Linked DNA regions of Chitinimonas arctica. The protein of the gene in region 2 binds, or shares a complex with, the protein of the main gene of each other region. Links are inferred from orthologs where the notes say so. Each region holds a gene or a part of one and is shown on either strand. Other genes may lie near its edges.

Region 1 (9,246 bases), 3.8 Mb from region 2 along the record:
TATCGAAGCGAATGGGGTTTGATCAACTTTCCGAGTTATTTATGCAATCAACCATACATAAAAACAGACAACCATTTTATATAACCAAGCTTTGCTGCTGCTTCTGTTTTTAAGATTACATTTCTGCATATGGTGGTAAACAAACAGGGAGCCCATGGGCTCCCTGTTTGTTTAACGCGCAACTGCGGATCCGAGCGGCCTTACTCCGGCTTGGTCTCGCTGCGAGCGGGCGCGGTTTCCACCATCACCAGTTCTTCTTGCACCGGCGCGTTCTGTTGCGCGGGTTTGACTTCACTGCGGCGGCGACGGGTAGGCACGACGGCGGTAGGCAGGTCCATCGGCTCGAACGCCTTCAGCTGCGTACCCACCTGAACGAGGCCGACATCTTCCGGGCGGCCGATTTCTGCCGTTTGCGGAGCGGGCTTCCTTTCGACGGGCGCTGCTTCGGGAGCCTTTTGCTCGCTCACAGGAGCGGCTTCCACTACGGGAGCAGCTTCCACCACCGGAGCAGCTTCCACTACCGGAGCAGCTTCCACCACCGGAGCAGCTTCCACCACCGGAGCAACTTCCACCACCGGAGCAGCTTCCACCACCGGAGCAGCTTCCACTACCGGAGCGGCTTCCATTACCGGTGCGACTTCCACTACCGGAGCGGCTTCGACTACCGGTGCGACTTCCACTACCGGAGCGGCTTCGACTACCAGTGCAGCTTCCACCACCGGTGCAGCTTCCACCACCGGTGCAGCTTCCACTACCGGCGCAGCTTCGGCGACGGGTGCCGCAGCAGCTTGCTCCAGCTGCGCCGTGGCGGGTGCGCCCTCGGTCTCGGCTGGCTGGCCGTCGGCGGATTGATCCGCCTCGTTACCTGCCTGGGTGCCGTCATTGCTACGTTCACCGCGTTCGCCACGACCACCGCGACGGCCACGACGACGACCGCGGCCGCGGCCTTCGTTGCCTTCGAAGTTTTCACCCTGGCTGCCATCCGCTGCCACGGTATCCTGCGCCAAGGCTTCCGGCTCGACTTCCGTCGTCACTACCGGCTTGGCTTCGGCTTGCGGCCGTGGTTGGCGTTCCTGGCGCGGCTCGCGCTCGGCGCGCGGTTCACGCGGCGGGCGGGGTTCGCGTTGCTCGCGCGGTTCACGCGGCTCACGTTGCTCGCGCGGTTCGCGTGCTTCCCGTGGTTCGCGTTCGGCGCGGGCTTCGTTGCCTTCGCGCGGCGGACGCGGCTCGCGTGGCTCGCGAACTTCGTTGGTGCGTTCGTTGCGGGTTTCGGCTTGGCGCTCGTTGCGACCCTCCGCATTGCGGTTTTCACCGCGCTCGCGCTTGGGTTCGCGCGGCGGACGCGGCTGCTCGTCTTCCTCGATGCGCGGCTTGCCGCCTGGGCGGCGTTCTTCGTTGCGACGGCTGTCGTTGCGCGGTTCATTGCGCTCGCTGCCGCTGCGTTGCCGGCCTTCGTTGCGGCGAGTGTTATTGCCGCCACGGTCGCGGCCGCCCTTGTTGGCGGGGACCGGCTGCTTCACTTCTTCTACTTCCTCACCCTTGAAGAAGCGAATGATGCGTTCGAACAAGGATGGCTTGGCCACTTCCGCCACCGGCTTTTCGGCGGCGATGGGGGCGGGCTGGGCCGGGGTAATGCCCTTGACGACGGCTTCCTGGCGCGGCTTGACCGCTTCGGCTTCCTTGCCGTTGCGGCTTTCTTCCTCGGCCGGCGCTTCCATCATCTTGTAGGAAGGCAATACTTCCTCGATATGGTTGAGGTCGTCGTGGCGCAGGCGCGTCAGGGTGTAGTTCGGGGTCTCGAGGTGGATATTGGGGATCAATACCACGCCAACCTTCAGGCGCGATTCCACCGAGAAGATTTCGGCACGCTTTTCGTTCAACAGGAAGGTGGCGACATCGACGGGCACCTGCGCATGGATGGCGCCGGTGTTTTCCTTCATGGCCTCTTCCTGGATGATGCGCAGGATATGCAGGGCGGACGATTCGGTACCACGGATAAAGCCGGTACCGTGGCAGCGCGGGCATGGCTGGTGAGCGGTTTCGCCGAGCGAAGGCTGCAGGCGCTGGCGGCTCAGTTCCATCAGGCCGAAGCGCGAGATCTTGCCGGTCTGTACGCGGGCGCGGTCATGGCGCAGGGCATCGCGCAGGCGGTTTTCCACCTCGCGCTGGTTGCCGGCCTTTTCCATATCGATAAAGTCGACCACGATCAGTCCGCCCAGATCGCGCAAGCGCAATTGGCGGGCGATTTCGTCGGCGGCTTCCAGATTGGTGCGGGTGGCGGTTTCTTCGATATCGCCGCCCTTGGTGGCGCGGGCCGAGTTGACGTCGACCGATACCAGGGCTTCGGTGTGGTCGATCACGATGGCGCCGCCGGAAGGCAGGGCGACATCGCGCGAGAAGGCGGTTTCGATCTGGTGTTCGATCTGGAAACGCGAGAACAGCGGAACGTCGTCCTTGTACATCTTCACCCGGTTGACGAAGCCAGGCATCACATGGCTCATGAACTGGCGGGCCTGTTCATAGACGAATTCGGTGTCGATCAGGATTTCGCCGATATCCGGCTGGTAGTAGTCGCGGATGGCGCGGATGACCAGGCTGCCTTCCTGGTAGATCAGGAAAGGGCCGCTTTGCGAGCCGGCGGCATTTTCGACCGCACGCCACAGTTGCAGCAGGTAGTTCAAATCCCACTGCAGTTCTTCGCTGTTGCGGCCGATACCGGCGGTACGGGCGATGATGGACATGCCGGCCGGCACATCCAGCTGGTCCATGGTGGCGCGCAGTTCCTGCCGCTCTTCACCCTCGATACGACGGGATACACCACCGCCGCGCGGGTTGTTCGGCATCAGCACCAGGTAGCGGCCGGCCAGCGAGATAAACGTGGTCAGCGCCGCGCCCTTGTTGCCGCGTTCGTCCTTTTCAACCTGGACGATCAGCTCCATGCCTTCCTTCAGCGCATCCTGGATGCGTGAACGGCCGTCGGCGCCTTCCTTGAAATAAACCCGGGAAACTTCCTTGAATGGCAGGAAACCGTGACGGTCGGTGCCGTAATCGACAAAGCAGGCCTCGAGCGAGGGCTCGATGCGGGTGATGATGGCTTTGTAGATATTGCTTTTGCGTTGCTCCTTGCCGACGGTCTCGATATCGAGATCGATGAGCTTCTGCCCGTCGACGATGGCGACGCGCAGCTCTTCGGCCTGCGTCGCATTGAAAAGCATGCGTTTCATGTTTTGTTCTCCCGCCGCCGGACAGGCAGGGGCGAACACACCGACGGCGGTAGGCCGTCGAGAGAAAACTCAGGCGATAGGGCGTTGCATTTTGATCAGCAAGGCAGGCAATCCTGGGGTTTCGAGCTATCGTCGCGGCCGAAATGTCGTTGCCGCGCGCGGGTGTGTCCTGGGGTGCGGGCCGGTGTTTGTAGCGCCAGCCTGCGAATGTCCGGTCGTGCGTCTTGATAACTTGCTACCGTCGTTGCTTTGCGGTGAACGACGTTAACCGAACCGGCTTCTGGCCTGAACCGAGTTTCCCCTGGCGCTGTTGCGCTTGCGTCCGCCTTGCGCACGTGGTGCCAGAATCAATGATCGGCACGGCAAGAGAGAAAAAGACGCAGGGGAAAGAGCGGGAAAGGCCGCGCGAGCCGGTCGCGCGTGAGATAATCCGTCGCTTTGAAGACCGCGTCGGCGACTGAGTGGCCGGAGCGGATAACGGATGGTCTTGTTTCCGGTGGTACCGGTAAGACCGGCCTAAGCGGTTGGCAAGACCGCACGAGTATATGTCAGATGCACACCCCGAGCAAAGTTTCCTACCTGACCGTTGGCGCCGAAGAGGCTGGCCAGCGGCTGGACAATTATCTGTTGAAATGCCTGAAGGGCGCACCCAAGTCCCTGGTCTACCGTATCGTCCGTTCCGGCGAGGTACGGGTGAATTCCGGGCGGACGGATGTGACCTATCGCATCGTCGAGGGCGACCATATCCGCATACCGCCCATCCGCCTGGCCGAGCCGGGTGCGCCACCCAGTCCGGCCGCCTTGGCGCGGGGGGCGGTGCTACCCATCCTGTTCGAGGACGATGCCCTGCTGGTGATCGATAAGCCGGCCGGCATGGCGGTCCATGGCGGCAGCGGCATCAGCTTCGGCGTGATCGAGCAATTGCGCGCGCAGCGGCCGCAAGCCAAGTTCCTGGAGCTGGTGCACCGCCTGGACCGTGAAACCTCGGGCATCCTGCTGGTGGCCAAGAAGCGCAGTGCCCTGGTTGCCATGCACGAGATGCTGCGCGACGACCGCAGCATGGATAAGCGTTACCTGACCCTGGTGAAGGGCGTGTTTCCCGATGCACGCCGGCATGTGCGCTTCAAGCTGCAGAAATATGTGACGGCCGACGGCGAGCGGCGGGTCAGCGTGACGCCGGAAGGGCAGGAGTCCCATACCATCCTGAACCGGCGGTCGACCTTCAGCGAGGCGACCTTGCTGGAATGCGAGCTGAAGACCGGCCGCACCCACCAGATTCGCGTGCATTGCGCCCAATCCGGCTTTCCCATCCTGGGGGACGACAAGTACGGTGATTTCACGCTCAACAAGGCTTTGCCACGGCAGGGCCTCAAGCGCATGTTCCTCCATGCCTGGCGGCTGACGCTGCAACACCCGCTCGACCGCACGCCGCTCAAGCTGGAGTCGCCCTTGCCGACCGAACTGCAATCCTATCTGGACTCTTTGGAAAAACTCGATGGCTGAGCGCTTTGACCTGCTGATTTTCGATTGGGACGGCACCCTGGCTGATTCCACCGCCTTGATCACCCATTCCATCCAGCTGGCATTTGCCGATCTGGACCTGCCCGTTCCTACCCGTGAACAGGCCAGCTTCGTGATCGGCTATGGCCTGGGCGAGGCCTTTGCGCACCTGGCGCCGCATGCAGGCCGGGTGCAATTGGACGGTTTGGTGGATGGCTATAAACGGCATTACCTGGCGCGGGATGGCGAAATTGCCTTGTTCGAGGGCGTGGCCGACGCGGTGCGGCACTATAAGGAGGCCGGTTATGCGCTGGCGGTGGCAACCGGCAAGTCGCGCCGGGGGCTGGATAGGGTGCTGGAGCAGACCGGCCTGGGCCGCTATTTCGATACCACCCGCTGCGCCGACGAATGCCATTCCAAGCCGCATCCCCAGATGATCGCGGAAATCACCGAGTTGCTCGGTGTGCCGGCCAGCCGCAGCGTGATGATAGGCGATACCACCCACGACCTGCAGATGGCGATCAATGCCGGTACGGCGGCCTTGGGGGTGTCCTATGGCGCCCATCCCAAGGATGAGCTGGCTTCTCTGCAGCCGCTGGGCCTGTTCGACAGCTTCGGCGAGCTGGACGGCTGGTTGCGCAACCATGCCTGATACCGGCGGCGCCATCCGGAAATGGCGGATCTGCGGCGGCGCGGAATTGCCGGACGGTGGTTTGGGCAAGCGCTTCAAGGCGGAGTGGCATGGTGTGCCGGCGGCCGGATTCGTGGTTCGCTGGGGTGGGCGGGTGCATGGCTATCTGAACCAATGTGCCCATATCCCCATCGAACTGGACTTCAATGAGGGCGACTTTTTCGATCTGAGCCGCTCGTATTTGATCTGCGCAACCCACGGCGCCTACTATAGGCCGGATACCGGCCTATGCCTGGGCGGGCCATGTAAAGGTGCGCGATTGACCAAGCTGGCCGTGGTGGAAGAGGACGGCGAGGTTTTTTTCCTGCCCGATGCGCCCGTCCGATAACTGAATTTCAATTTGAGACAAACGATGAACGAACAACAAGATCCGACCTGGGAACGCCAGGTCCTGGAAAAACTGGTGGTCACCGCCTTGAAGGAACAGCGCAAGGGGCGTAACTGGGGGATTTTCTTCAAGCTCGCCGGATTTACCTGGCTGTTCCTGGTCCTGCTGCTGATCGTGACCTGGCGCTTCGGCGACCGCGCCGAAGCGGGCACCACCGGACCGCACACCGCGCTGATCGATCTGACCGGCGTGATCGCGGCCGGCGAAAATGCCAATGCCGACAATGTCAATGAAGGCTTGCGCAATGCCTTCAAGGACAAGAACACCAAGGGTGTGATCCTGCGCATCAACAGCCCGGGCGGCAGTCCGGTGCAGGCTGGCCAGATCAACGACGAAATCCAGCGTCAGCGCAAGCTGCATCCGGACATACCGCTCTATGTGGTGGTGGACGATATCTGCGCTTCGGGCGGCTATTACGTGGCGGTGGCGGCCGACAAGATCTTTGTGGACAAGGCCAGCCTGGTGGGTTCCATCGGCGTGCTGATGGATGGATTCGGCTTTACCGGCGCCATGGACAAGCTGGGCGTCGAGCGGCGACTACTGACGGCCGGCGCCAACAAGGGCTTCCTGGACCCGTTCTCGCCGCAATCGGATACCCAGGTGCAGTTTGCCAAGCAGATGCTGACCGAAGTGCATGAGCAATTCATCGGCGTGGTGCGCAAGGGACGCGGCAAGCGCCTGAAGGAAACGCCCGATATGTTCTCCGGCCTGGTATGGAGCGGCGAAAAAAGCGTGGCAATGGGCCTGGCCGACGATTTCGGCAATGCCGACAGCGTGGCGCGCGATGTGATCAAGGCGGCCGAAATCGTCGATTTCACGCCGCGTGAGGATTGGGCGCAACGTTTCGCCCGTTCCATCGGCGCATCGGCCGGTGCCAAGCTGGGCAGCTATTTCGATATGAAGCTAAAGTAAATCCTGAATAGTGCGGCCGGCGACCGGCCGCACCTATCTGGGAGAGGGCTGCAATGGCGCGTAAGCAGAGGCACGAGGAACACGAAAACCACGAGCGCTGGCTGGTGTCCTACGCCGACTTCATTACCCTGCTGTTCGCCTTTTTCGTGGTGATGTATGCCATCTCGCAGGTCAATGAAGGCAAGTACAAGGTACTTTCCAATTCCTTGACGGTGGCCTTCAACAAGCCCGATACCGCCAGCGAAGCCCTGCTCAAGAGCGAGCTGAACGGTTCCAACCAGAGCCTGATCGCCTTGCCGTACAAACAGCGGCGCGAGGTACAGCAAGCCCAGCAGCTAATCCAGGAGCGCAACGAGCAGGCCGCCGCGATGAAAGCCATGGCAGGCGACCTGAAGCAGGATATGGCCAAGCTGATCGAAGAGAAACAGGTGCATATCTCGGAAAACAGTCGCGGCATCACCATCGAGGTGAATGCCAGCCTGTTGTTCCCGGTCGGTTCGGCCACGCTGGACGGCAAGCCGGCCGAATCGCTCGCCCTGATCGCCCGCAAGCTGGCGGCGGGCAGCAATCTGATCCAGATAGAGGGCCATACCGACAATGTGCCGATCGCGACACCGCAATTCCCGTCCAACTGGGAACTGTCCGCGGCGCGCGCCGGTACGGTGGTGCGTTTGTTCGAAGCCAGCGGCGTGGCGCCCGGGCGCTTGGTCGCGCTTGGCTACTCCGCCAACCGGCCGCTTGGCGCCAACGAAGATGCCGCCAGTCGCGCCCGCAATCGCCGGGTGACTATCCAGATCCTTGCCGACAACAAGAACGAGGTAGCGACCTTGCCGGCGCCTTAGAAAGGCGCTGAGTCGCTTAACCCGGACCCAGTAGCTTCAGCCCCAGGATGCCAATCACGATCAGGCTGACGCAGAGCAGGCGGGCCGGGCTGATCGGTTCGCCGAACAGCAGCATGCCCAGGATGACGGTGCCGACGGCCCCGATGCCCGTCCATACCGTATAGGCGGTCCCCAGCGGCAGCGTGCGCAGGGCCAGGCCCAATAGCGCGACACTGGCGGCCATGGCCGCCACGGTGGCCAGGCTGGGCCAGAGACGGGTAAAGCCGGCGCTGTACTTTAAGCCGACGGCCCAAGCCACTTCCAGCAGCCCCGCGAGTAGAAGGATGATCCAGGCGATGATACGACCCCTTGTAAACGATGGGGCCGTCCCCTGTGGATTCGCGGCGGGGAGGTCGTCCTCCGAGCCGTTTCCATTATACCTTGCTGATCAAGCCGCCTGGCCGCGACAGGCGTGGCTGGCCGTAGGCGTCGTAGGACAGCGTGGAATTCTGGCTGCTCTGCAGCAATGCCATCAATTGCTGGTTCTGCTGTTGGCGGGTATCGATCAGGTGCCCGTTGGTCTCGTTAAAGGCGCTGGCCTGGCGGGCCGCCTGCATCAGCTGCTGCCAGCAAAGGGCGACGGCCGGTACGGCGTCGTCCGGCAGGAAGCGAGCCTTGAGCAAAGGGTGGGGAGGGTCTGGCGAGAGTTCCACGCCGTTCACTTCGAACAGGCGGCGACGCTCCTTGGCCAGGCTTTCCAGCGTCTGCGCGTACCCGGCCTTTTGCTTGGCGAAATCTTCCAGCTCGGCCAGGGTGTTGGCGATCAAGGCGTTCTGTTCGCGTTCGAGCAGGTCGATAAAGCGCATCAACTGCTCGAGTTCGTGCTGTAGCGCACTAAGCAAGGGCGGGGTGGTCATGGGTTTGTCCTGACACGCGGCTCGTTGAAAGCGAAACGCCGGCCAACCGCTGCGAACGGTAGCCGGCGTTGCCCAGTATGCCGCTTAATCGCCAGGACGTCAGGGCTTGCTTTGCAGCAGTTCCTTGACGTTCGCCATCAGGCTGTCGGCGATCGCGTCGGCATTCACGGTGAAACGACCTTCCGCCATGGCTCGGCGGATTTCATTGACCTTGCCTTCGTCTATCAGCGGCTGCTTGCTCAGGCTGGCTTCCAGCGTAGACAGGCGCGCGCTGAATGCCTTGATCTCGACGCTGTCGGCGCGGGCCTCCGTACCGCCGGCTTCACCGTTGGCAGCCTTCGCCCCGGCGCGCGTGGCGCTGCGCGGTATAGGCGCGTTGAGCGGTTTGCTGTCGATCTTCATGGTAATCCTCTCGCCGGCTGCTTGGGCCAGATCCTGTCCGTGGTTTACGACCCTATCGGCAGAATACAGAAATACTTTAGGCCGGCGCCGCAAAAATATTCACGTTGCTCCTCGCAGCCGATACACGTCTTGGCGTACGCCTCCTATATCGTCTAGATTTCAGGGAACTTGACCGATTGGGAGTGGAATTTTATGCAAGTGGTGACCCCGCGCTTCGGCGCCCTCGACATCGACGAAAATTCACTGATCAACTTCCCTCAGGGGCTGCCCGGCTTCGAGCGTTGCCAACGCTTCAAACTGTTGCATGAAGAAGTGCCGGAACCCAAGGTCATGTGGATGCAATCGCTGGAGGAGCCCGAGGTGGTGTTCAGCGTGATCGACGCGAACTTGC
Region 2 (5,488 bases):
GATCATCATGATCCGCGCCCAGGTAAGGATATTGGGAAGATTAAGTGGCATCAGGCCTATGAACCAGCTGGTGAATTTTCAGTGTAGTGCGTTATAGATTTTTTCGGCCAGGGAACGGTTGATACCGTCCACCTGGCAGAGATCGTCGAGACTGGCGGCCTTGACGCCTTGCAGTCCGCCGAAGCGGCTCAGCAGCTTTTGCCTGCGCTTGGCGCCAATGCCGGCGATGTCCTCAAGGCTGGACGAAACCCGCGCCTTGCCACGCCGGGCCCGGTGGCCGGTGATGGCAAAGCGGTGCGCTTCGTCGCGGATGGTCTGGATCAGATGGAGGGCGATCGAATCGCGCGGCAATTGTAGCGTTTCGTTCCGGGACGGAACAACGAGCTGCTCCAGGCCCGGCTTACGGGTTTCGCCCTTGGCCACGCCGACCAGCAAGGCATCGCTCAATCCCACTTCCTGCATGACCTCGACCGCCACGCCGATCTGGCCTTTACCGCCGTCGATCAAGATGACATCAGGCACGACGCCATCGCCTGCCGCGATTTTCTCATAACGGCGAGTCAGCACCTGGCGCATGGCGGCATAGTCGTCGCCCGGCGTGATGCCGCTGATGTTGTAGTGGCGATATTCCTTGGGCTGCATGCCCAGCTTGTCGTACACCACGCAGGACGCCACGGTGGCCTCGCCCATGGTATGGCTGATATCGAAGCATTCGATGCGCTGGGCCGAGTCGGGTAGTTGCAGTGCCTCCTGCAAGGCCTGCAAGCGTCCCAGCTGGGTGGACTCCAGCGACAGGCGCTGGCCGATGGCCAGCACCGCGTTCTTCAGCGCCATCTCCAGCCAGACGCGACGCTCGCCGATGGGGTTGGCGACGATGGCGATCTTGCGGCCGGCCTGCGCACTGAGCAATTCGACCAGGATGGCATTGTCGCTGACGCTGTTGCAGACGATGACCGGCGGGATATCGCGGTCCAGATAGTGCTGTACCAGGAAGGCTTCCAGGGCGCCTTGCGTGTCATAGTCCTCGCCATGGGCGGGGAACAGCGACTTGTCGCCGACATGGCGGCCGCCACGGATCATCACCAGGTTGACGCAGACCACGCCGTTCTCCACCGCGCACGCCACGATATCGGCATCGGTTTCGCTGGCGTTGCTGGAGACAAACTGCTTTTCCTGCACCTTGGCCAGCGCCTGGATCTGGTCGCGGTAGGCGGCGGCCGCTTCGAATTGCCAGGCGGCGGCGGCCACGTTCATCTTTTCGTCCAGCAGGCGCAGCAACTCATTGGCCTTGCCTTGCAGGAACTGGCTGGCGTGGCCCACGTCGCGGCGATAGTCCTCGGCGGAAATCGCATCGACGCACGGCCCGCTGCAGCGCTTGATCTGGTGGAGCAAGCAGGGACGGGCCCGGTTCTCGAACACCGAATCCTCGCAGGTACGCAGCTTGAACACTTTCTGCAGTATCTGGATGCTTTCGCGCACCGCCAGGCCGCTGGGGAACGGCCCGAAATATTGATGTTTTTTGTCCAGGGCGCCACGGTAATAAGCCAGCCGTGGCGAGCGATGGCCGCTCAGCATCAGATAGGCATAGCTTTTGTCGTCGCGGAACAGGATGTTGTAGCGCGGCGTCAGGGCCTTGATCAGATTGTTTTCCAGGATCAAGGCTTCGGCTTCGGAACGCACGACCGTGGTCTGGATATCGGCGACCTGCGACAGCATCAAACGGATGCGCGGCGATTGATCGTTCTTCTGGAAATAGGAACTTACCCGCCGCTTCAGGTCTATTGCCTTACCGACGTACAGCACGTCGCCCTTGGCGGACAGGAAGCGGTATACCCCGGCAGATTGGACAGACTGGCCAGGATGGGCTTGGGGTCGAACGGCGGGCTGTCCGTCATGCTGACAACAGCCTCACGGCCTTTCGGCCGTCGAAGTGGCAGGCTCGGCTACCGGCGCAGGCTGGGCGGCTTCGTGCGGCGCGGCGGGCGCTTCCACCGGCTTGGGCGCGGCCGGCTTAGGCGCGGCTGGCTTTGGGACGACCGGATCGGCTTCCGGCGCGACGGCACGGCGTTCGGCCGGCGCGGGCGCGTCCTCGCTTGGCGCAGCGCTGTCCGGCGGCGTACTTTCCGGCGGAGCGGGCGGTGTCGGCTTGGTATCCAGTATCTGGAAGAACACTTCATCCTGGCGCAGCATGCCCAGCTCGTTGCGGGCGCGCTCCTCGATGGCGTCGGTGCCGGTCTTCAGATCGCGCACTTCCGCATCCAGCGCACCGTTGCGTGCCTGGAGCTTGTCGTTTTGAGTACGCTGGTCGGCCAGTTGCGACTCGATCTGCCATACCTTCAGCCACGAACCCTTGCCTATCCATAAAGGCCATTGGAGCAAGACGATACAGGCGGCGAGAATGACGGCAAGAAGGCGCATGGGCGCGATTGTATGGGCGGAGGCCTTACTAGGGAAGCTCTGCCAGGGTTATTAGTCTGAGTCAGCGGCATATCTGCCCCAAAATCTCCTGATTCGCACTTGTGCCAACAGGAGTAGACAGTGATGCCCAAGCTGCGATTGGCACCTAGCTCCACATCTCTCGGGGTAGGTAACGGTTGCAATATACCTGCGTGTGCATATGCGTTTAGCGTGAGGATGATTCAGGCTTTTACCTGATGGGAAGTTGACGGCGCTATGCGTTAAAAAGCTCCGGCGCACGCTTGGCATGGGCTAGGCGAACCTTTAAGGCCCATACTCCCCTGACAACCCGCGAAGGCCACCATGAGCCCATATGACGCGCTGTTCGAACAATTCGAGATCACCCCGACTAAAGCCAGAGACTTCTTGGAAGCTCACTTGCCGCCAGTGGTACGCGAGCAAATCGACTTGGACACACTGCATTTGGAACCCAGCTCCCATCTCGATCCGGGTATGCGAGTTTATTACTCGGACACCCTATATTCGGCGAAAACCGTTGGGCAGGATGGGTATAAAAGTCTGCTGATCTATATCATGAAAGAAGAGGGCAACGACATTCCCGAAGTTTTATTGAAAACCTTGGCGCGTGGCTCACCACAGTGCGAGGAGCTTGTAATGCCCCTCATCCAGATGGTTGAACAGCGCGGTGAAAAGCGCGGCCTGAAATTGGGTGAACAGCGCGGTATGGAACGCGGAATAGAGCTGGGTCGCACAGAATATTGGCAAAAAATGAAACAAGTCGCTCGCGCCATGGTGGCAAACGGTATGGACAAAGCCACGGTGATGCAGATAACCAGGGTTGGCGAGTTGGCCTTCAAAGAGTAGGCCATTGTCGCCCAGCGCTTGCTCCAGTCCACACCTCCCCCCCCCCAAAAAAAACGTGCTTGTGGGCCGCCGGCAGAACCCGCCGACGACCCACAAGCACTCGCTACTCGTTGCGGTTGCTTTCACCACAATGAGCGCAGAGAGATTTACCGCGGCCGAATCTGGTAAAACGCGGCACGACCCGGGTAGTAAGCCGCATCACCCAGCTCTTCTTCGATGCGCAGCAACTGGTTGTACTTGGCCATACGGTCCGAACGGCTGAGCGAGCCGGTCTTGATCTGCATGCAGTTGGTCGCCACGGCCAGGTCGGCGATGGTGCTGTCCTCGGTCTCGCCGGAGCGGTGCGACATCACCGAGGTGTAGCGATTGCGCTTGGCGAGGTCCACAGCCTGCAAGGTCTCGGTCAAGGTACCGATCTGGTTGACCTTGATCAGGATGGAGTTGCAGATACCCTTCTGGATGCCTTCGGCCAGAATCTTGCTGTTGGTGACGAACAGATCGTCGCCCACCAACTGCACGCGCTCGCCCAGGCGCTGGGTCAGCAGCTTCCAGCCGTCCCAATCGCGTTCGCCCATGCCGTCTTCGATCGAAATGATCGGGAAGCGGTTGGCCAGGCTTTCCAGGTAATCGACCATTTGCGCCGAGCTCAGCTCGCGCTTGTCGCTCTTCTTGAATACGTACTTACCGGTTTCCTTGTTGTAGAACTCGGAAGCGGCGCAATCGAGGGCGATCACGATATCTTCGCCGAAACGGTAACCGGCCTTTTCCACCGCGGCGCGGATCAGCTCCAGCGCGGCTTCGGCATTGGCCACGTCAGGCGCGAAACCGCCTTCGTCGCCCACTTGGGTAGGCAGATGCTGGTCGTGCAGGATCTTCTTCAGATGATGGAAGATCTCCGCGCCATAGCGCAGCGCTTCACGGAAGGTGGGCGCGCCGACCGGAACGATCATCAGTTCCTGGAAATCCAGGCTGTTGTTGGCGTGCTCGCCGCCGTTGATCACGTTCATCATCGGAACCGGCAGCGCCATCGGGCCGGAGCCGCCGATATAGCGGTACAGCGGCAGACCCGCTTCTTCGGCAGCCGCCTTGGCCACCGCCATCGACACCGCCAGGATGGCGTTGGCGCCCAGGCGGCCCTTGTCGTCGGTGCCGTCCAGTTCCAGCATGGTGCGGTCGATAAACGCCTGCTCGGACGCATCCAGGCCGATGATCGCTTCGCAGATTTCGGTATTGATATGCTCGACCGCCTTCAGTACGCCTTTGCCCAGGTAGCGGCTCTTGTCGCCGTCACGCAGTTCCAGCGCTTCCCGCTCACCGGTGGAGGCGCCGCTGGGTACGGCGGCACGGCCCATGACGCCGCTTTCCAGCAGCACATCGGCTTCAACCGTGGGGTTGCCGCGCGAGTCCAGAATCTCGCGGGCGATGACTTCTACGATAGCGCTCATCGTTGTTTCCTTGGATGTCGTTGGGAATGTCGATTCGAGCATGCCGGCGCCGGCCGGTGCCCCTCATTGCAAGCAGGGCACGGGACCGCGAGGGAAAGGCCGGCATGCGGGCGGACTACAGCGTGTTTTCGTGCAGTGGCTGGCGCTTGACCAGACTGTCCAGTTCGCGCAGCACGGTCAGCAATTCTTTCATGCGCGGCAAGGGCCAGGCATTGGGGCCATCCGACATGGCTACGGCGGGATCGGGATGGGTTTCCATAAACAGGCCGCTGATGCCGACGGCGACCGCCGCACGGGCCAGCACCGGCACGAATTCGCGCTGGCCGCCGGATTTGTCGCCTTGTCCGCCGGGCAGTTGCACCGAATGGGTGGCATCGAATACCACCGGGCAACCGCTTTCGCGCATGATGGCCAGGCTGCGCATATCGCTGACCAGATTGTTGTAGCCGAAGCTGGCGCCACGCTCGCAAGTCATGAAGTTGTCTTCCGGCAAGCCGGCTTCGCGGGCCGCTTCGCGGGCTTTATCCATCACGTTCTTCATATCGCCCGGCGCCAGGAACTGGCCCTTCTTGATATTGACCGGCTTGCCCGACTGGGCGCAGGCACGGATAAAGTCGGTCTGACGGCAAAGAAAAGCCGGTGTCTGCAATACGTCCACGACGTCCGCCACCGGCTTGATCTGATCGATTTCGTGGATATCGGTCAAGACCGGCACCCCTACCTGCTCCCTGACCTTGGCCAGGATACGCAGGCCTTCGTCC

The links.
Region 1: the proteins of eno (region 2) and FNU76_RS18515 are in contact, whole or in part, in a solved structure (PDB 2FYM), measured with the Escherichia coli proteins. The link is inferred for Chitinimonas arctica from one-to-one orthologs.

What each region holds. Positions count from the first base shown.
Region 1 is NZ_CP041730.1:4,069,020-4,078,265, forward strand. The notes cover bases 1-3,547. They hold FNU76_RS18515 (Rne/Rng family ribonuclease), read right to left. Parts: upstream 3,225-3,547; coding sequence 201-3,224; downstream 1-200. Also shown: FNU76_RS18520 (RluA family pseudouridine synthase), read left to right, coding at 3,777-4,727; FNU76_RS18525 (HAD-IA family hydrolase), read left to right, coding at 4,720-5,376; FNU76_RS18530 (Rieske (2Fe-2S) protein), read left to right, coding at 5,369-5,743; FNU76_RS18535 (S49 family peptidase), read left to right, coding at 5,768-6,715; flagellar motor protein MotD, read left to right, coding at 6,769-7,557; quaternary ammonium compound efflux SMR transporter SugE, read right to left, coding at 7,574-7,897; FNU76_RS18550 (flagella synthesis protein FlgN), read right to left, coding at 7,971-8,453; flagellar biosynthesis anti-sigma factor FlgM, read right to left, coding at 8,553-8,855; flagellar assembly protein FliW, read left to right, coding at 9,048-9,246. UniProt on the Escherichia coli protein: Endoribonuclease that plays a central role in RNA processing and decay. Required for the maturation of 5S and 16S rRNAs and the majority of tRNAs. Also involved in the degradation of most mRNAs.
Region 2 is NZ_CP041730.1:288,510-293,997, forward strand. Bases 2,579-5,488 are described here. They hold eno (phosphopyruvate hydratase), read right to left. Parts: upstream 4,728-5,488; coding sequence 3,429-4,727; downstream 2,579-3,428. Other genes in these bases: FNU76_RS01325 (Rpn family recombination-promoting nuclease/putative transposase), read left to right, coding at 2,761-3,282; kdsA (3-deoxy-8-phosphooctulonate synthase), read right to left, coding at 4,843-5,488. Outside these bases: pgsA (CDP-diacylglycerol--glycerol-3-phosphate 3-phosphatidyltransferase), read right to left, coding at 1-51; cell division protein FtsB, read right to left, coding at 1,909-2,418. UniProt on the Escherichia coli protein: Catalyzes the reversible conversion of 2-phosphoglycerate (2-PG) into phosphoenolpyruvate (PEP). It is essential for the degradation of carbohydrates via glycolysis.